One region of the Chengkuizengella sediminis genome, then DNA from elsewhere that is predicted to be linked to it. Evidence: a T-box and tRNA genes for the amino acid it is inferred to sense, from the RefSeq annotation. Region 1 holds a T-box; the other holds one or more tRNA genes.
The links. The T-box of region 1 lies ahead of pheS (phenylalanine--tRNA ligase subunit alpha). A T-box ahead of a tRNA ligase gene usually reads a tRNA of that ligase, here a tRNA-Phe.

Region 1 (2,361 bases):
ATATCCACCTCTGCACTTGGTTCCGTAAATGGGAAAAAACTTGGACGTAAACGAATTTGTGTATCTTTGCCGTACATCTCTTGTACGAACTGTAACAACGTACCTTTTAGATCACTCATTCTAACGTTTTTATCAATGACTAATCCTTCGATTTGAGTGAAAACGTGAGAGTGAGTTGCATCATCATCGTCTCTTCGATACACTCGACCCGGACAAATAATTTTTACTGGAACTTCCCCTTTTTTCGCTTCCATCGTTCTGATCTGTACTGGAGAAGTATGAGTTCTCATTAAAAGCTCTTCTGTAAGATAAAAAGTATCTTGCATATCTCTAGCTGGATGGTCTTTTGGTAAGTTTAAAGCTTCAAAATTATAATAATCCTGTTCGACCTCTGGTCCTTCTTCAACGGTATATCCCATACCAACGAAAATATCTTCAATATCTTGAATCACTTTATTAAGTGGATGAATGGCTCCTTGAGATGGCTTTCTTCCTGGTAAAGTGATATCAATCGTTTCTTCTTTTAATCGATTTTCTAATTCTCTTTGTGAAATTTGATCTTGCTTCAACTGAATTCCATTCCCAATCGCTGAACGAACTTCATTGGCAACTTGCCCGATCACGGGTCTCTCCTCATTCGAGAGTTTACCCATGCCTCTTAAAATCTCAGTTAATGGTCCTTTTTTCCCTAGGTATTTCACTCTTAAATCATTTAGTGATTTACTGTCATTAACATTTTCTAGCTCCTTTAGAGCTTCCAGCTTTAACGCTTCTAATTGTTCTTTCATTATTTACCCTCCTTCAAATGTACCGACAAAATTAACTATTCCAAATCCAAAAAGTGAAAAACAACCGCAGATATCATTGCACAAAAAAGACTCCTCCATCCGTAAGGGACGAAAGAGCCGTGGTACCACCCTAATTAGAACATTCGAGATAACAAATATTCTCACTTCATTTAAATAACGGTGTATTCACCGGAATCTCTACTTCCAAAAAGTTGGTTTTTTCAAGTTTCTGCTCTGGGGCGAACTTCAGTAGTCTGTTCAAGTAGAAAGGCTCTCAATCTAGGCATTTCTTCCCTGTAATGAAGTGCTACTTACTTTTCCCCTTCAATGCATTTTTGTATTTAATTTCAATAACGGTATTATATGAAAATAAGTTATAAATTGCAAGTAAATTAAGACTTATTTGTGATTTATTTCAACTATCCCTTCTAATCTCCAGATAAAAATGCATCAATTAACTTCCAAGTAATCTGGTTATTATGATCTACTTCAAACTCATATAATCCTACACCATGAATATGTCCATCTTCAAAATGTGCGTAAACCCATTTATAGTTTATAACTGTTGCTTTGTAAAAAAACATTGTACCACCCAAGACACCATCAAAAGGAATCAATTCTGGATGTTCATATAAATCTGTTATAATGTCCTCAGAATCATCAATGCCAACCCAACTTAATTCTTGAATGGATGCAGAATCTAATATTTCCAAATTTTCAATATCAGTATTCAAATCTGTTATTTCACTTCTTAACTTGTCATTTTCTAATTTAACTTTTAATAATTCCTTTTCAGTTGCTGCTTTCTCATTCATTAATGTATTTTGCTCATCTTCACTTAATTGTAACCGTTTGTTTATATCTTCGTTCAATTCATTTATACTATTGTTCTTAGAATATTGTACAACATTTATAACTAATAATATAACGACTAAACTCACCACTGCTGTGATTTTAGTGAACCTACCTAATGTACTTCTGTCCATCAGCTTCATCCCCATTTCTTAATAATTAAAGCCTTCACAATATATAAAAATCATACATGATTCTTACATTCACTTGCAATACTATTTTAATGCTTGGTACACTTGATAATATAAAAATGTTAATATACAATATATGAATAAGTGTTCATATACAAATGTTTAGAAACAAAAAAACAGAACATTTCTATGCTCTGAATTGATAGTAATATGTAATGGAGCGGGTGATGGGAATCGAACCCACGCGACCAGCTTGGAAGGCTGGAGTTCTACCATTGAACTACACCCGCATGTAAGGTATTAATGGTCGGGACGACACGATTTGAACATGCGACCCCTTGGTCCCAAACCAAGTGCTCTACCAAGCTGAGCTACGTCCCGTTATTGTTCAATACCTTTTGTTGCGACAAGAACTAATATACCATGACTTAATATAAAACGCAAATGTTTTTTTATGGGAAGGCGGTAATTTCGTGAGTGAATCAGTAAAACTCGATGTCATAGTCATAGGAGCGGGACAAGCAGGTTTAGCTTTAGGCTATTATTTAAAGCAATCAAATCTATCTTTTTTATTATTAGATCAAAATTCA
Region 2 (2,361 bases), on a different contig from region 1:
AGTTAAGACTTATTATAGATATATATAACGAAATATTCGCATCCATACTTTCATTATTGTAGAATTTTTCTGGTATCATCGAAGTCCTATTATTTTCCCATTAGCTAGGTGATAGGTTTTCTTTCAAATCATCAGCTCGACAGCATACATCGCAAACAAAAAAACATCTATTTTTTTAAAAATAGATGTTATCATTTATGTATGGTGCCGGTGAAGGGACTCGAACCCCCACTCCATTGCTGGAAACGGATTTTGAGTCCGTCGCGTCTGCCAATTCCGCCACACCGGCATGTATATTATTAAATTATATTTTTATCTCATTACATTTTGTCTATCAATGAAGATTAACTGGCACGCCCTGAGAGATGCAGTACCTGACTGCGATGCTTTTGCTTTCGAAGCTTATGCTCCGACGAACTCTAACGTTCGAATTATCTCTAGCGTTTAGTATTTCTATGATGTTTCAAATGGCACGCCCTGAGAGATGCAGTACCTGACTGCGATGCTTTTGCTTTCGAAGCTTATGCTCCGACGAACTCTAATGTTCGAATTATCTCTAGCGTTTAGTATTTCTATGATGTTTCAAATGGCACGCCCTGAGAGATTCGAACTCCCGACCTTTTGATTCGTAGTCAAACGCTCTATCCAGCTGAGCTAAGGGCGTATAATAAAAATGGTGCCGAGGACCGGAATCGAACCGGTACGGTAGTCACCTACCGCAGGATTTTAAGTCCTGTGCGTCTGCCAATTCCGCCACCCCGGCACATTATACACATTCTATTAAATTTGTGGAGGCGCCACCCAGATTTGAACTGGGGATAAAGCTTTTGCAGAGCTCTGCCTTACCACTTGGCTATGGCGCCAAATTATCATGGAGCGGACGACGAGATTCGAACTCGCGACCCTCGCCTTGGCAAGGCGATGCTCTACCACTGAGCCACGTCCGCGTAATGGCTGGGGATACAGGATTCGAACCTGTGCATGACGGAGTCAAAGTCCGTTGCCTTACCGCTTGGCTAATCCCCAATGGGGCGGCCGAAGGGAATTGAACCCTCGAATGCCGGATCCACAAACCGGTGCGTTAACCACTTCGCCACGACCGCCGTAAAAATTTACTATCTTACTTTTTTTCTCTGGCAGGGGCAGCAGGAATTGAACCCACACTAACGGTTTTGGAGACCGCTGTTCTACCTTTAAACTATGCCCCTATAAATGGTGGAGGATGATGGATTCGAACCACCGAACCCGATGGGAACAGATTTACAGTCTGCTGCGTTTGGCCACTTCGCTAATCCTCCAAAATGGTGCCGTCGAGAGGACTTGAACCCCCAACCTACTGATTACAAGTCAGTTGCTCTACCAGTTGAGCTACAACGGCGAATGTTTCTAAAAATGGTGGCTCGAGACAGAATCGAACTGCCGACACGAGGATTTTCAGTCCTCTGCTCTACCGACTGAGCTATCGAGCCTTACTTATTATGATTGTAATGGCGAGCTGACGGGATACTCTTACTTCGTGCGAGAATGCGATGCAATCCTTCTGAAGTTTATGCTCCAACGAACCCAATGGGTTCATCATCCCTTGTTATGTTTTAAATGGCGGAGCTGACGGGATTCGAACCCGCGATCTCCTGCGTGACAGGCAGGCATGTTAGGCCTCTACACCACAGCTCCACATTATGATTTGGTTGCGGGGGCAGGATTTGAACCTACGACCTTCGGGTTATGAGCCCGACGAGCTACCAGACTGCTCCACCCCGCGATAATATTATGGTGGACGCTGACGGGATCGAACCGCCGACCCTCTGCTTGTAAGGCAGATGCTCTCCCAGCTGAGCTAAGCGTCCATATGTACTTTGTAGGATTCTCATCCCTGATGTTAATTTTTAATTGGTGACCCGTACGGGATGCTCTCCATTCTATTACGAGACTGCGATGCAACCTCTTACGAAGATCATGCTCCGACGAACCCTTGGGATTCATTATCCCTTGATGCTATTTCTTTTAGTGGTGACCCGTACGGGATTCGAACCCGTGTTACCGCCGTGAAAGGGCGGTGTCTTAACCGCTTGACCAACGGGCCACAATATATATTAACCTGAGTGGCGGAGAGAGAGGGATTCGAACCCTCGAGACGCTTGTGACGCCTACACGATTTCCAATCGTGCTCCTTCGGCCAGCTCGGACACCTCTCCGTGGCTCCCCGAACAGGACTCGAACCTGTGACAACTCGGTTAACAGCCGAGTGCTCTACCAACTGAGCTATCAGGGAATATTAGAGAAAATCGCTTCAGGGTGTTCCCTGAAAACTAGATGCGAAACAAAGAGTAAATTAACGTCACAAATGCGAGTTTATCAAAT

Region 2: it encodes a tRNA-Phe, which carries the amino acid that the T-box ahead of pheS (phenylalanine--tRNA ligase subunit alpha) is inferred to sense. The anticodon was not compared.

The regions. Positions count from the first base shown of each region.
Region 1 is NZ_SIJC01000006.1:25,283-27,643, reverse strand. Features, by position in the region: gene pheS (phenylalanine--tRNA ligase subunit alpha) at 1-788, opposite strand, end outside; T-box leader at 890-1,125, opposite strand; gene EPK97_RS13140 (hypothetical protein) at 1,217-1,774, opposite strand; tRNA gene EPK97_RS13135 (tRNA-Gly) at 1,988-2,061, opposite strand; tRNA gene EPK97_RS13130 (tRNA-Pro) at 2,076-2,152, opposite strand; gene EPK97_RS13125 (NAD(P)-binding domain-containing protein) at 2,245-2,361, shown strand, end outside.
Region 2 is NZ_SIJC01000020.1:263-2,623, reverse strand. Features, by position in the region: tRNA gene EPK97_RS20945 (tRNA-Leu) at 203-289, opposite strand; tRNA gene EPK97_RS20940 (tRNA-Arg) at 588-664, opposite strand; tRNA gene EPK97_RS20935 (tRNA-Leu) at 675-763, opposite strand; tRNA gene EPK97_RS20930 (tRNA-Cys) at 790-863, opposite strand; tRNA gene EPK97_RS20925 (tRNA-Gly) at 873-947, opposite strand; tRNA gene EPK97_RS20920 (tRNA-Gln) at 952-1,026, opposite strand; tRNA gene EPK97_RS20915 (tRNA-His) at 1,028-1,103, opposite strand; tRNA gene EPK97_RS20910 (tRNA-Trp) at 1,135-1,208, opposite strand; tRNA gene EPK97_RS20905 (tRNA-Tyr) at 1,214-1,298, opposite strand; tRNA gene EPK97_RS20900 (tRNA-Thr) at 1,303-1,378, opposite strand; tRNA gene EPK97_RS20895 (tRNA-Phe) at 1,394-1,469, opposite strand; tRNA gene EPK97_RS20890 (tRNA-Asp) at 1,598-1,674, opposite strand; tRNA gene EPK97_RS20885 (tRNA-Met) at 1,686-1,762, opposite strand; tRNA gene EPK97_RS20880 (tRNA-Val) at 1,772-1,847, opposite strand; tRNA gene EPK97_RS20875 (tRNA-Glu) at 2,009-2,083, opposite strand; tRNA gene EPK97_RS20870 (tRNA-Ser) at 2,104-2,195, opposite strand; tRNA gene EPK97_RS20865 (tRNA-Asn) at 2,197-2,272, opposite strand.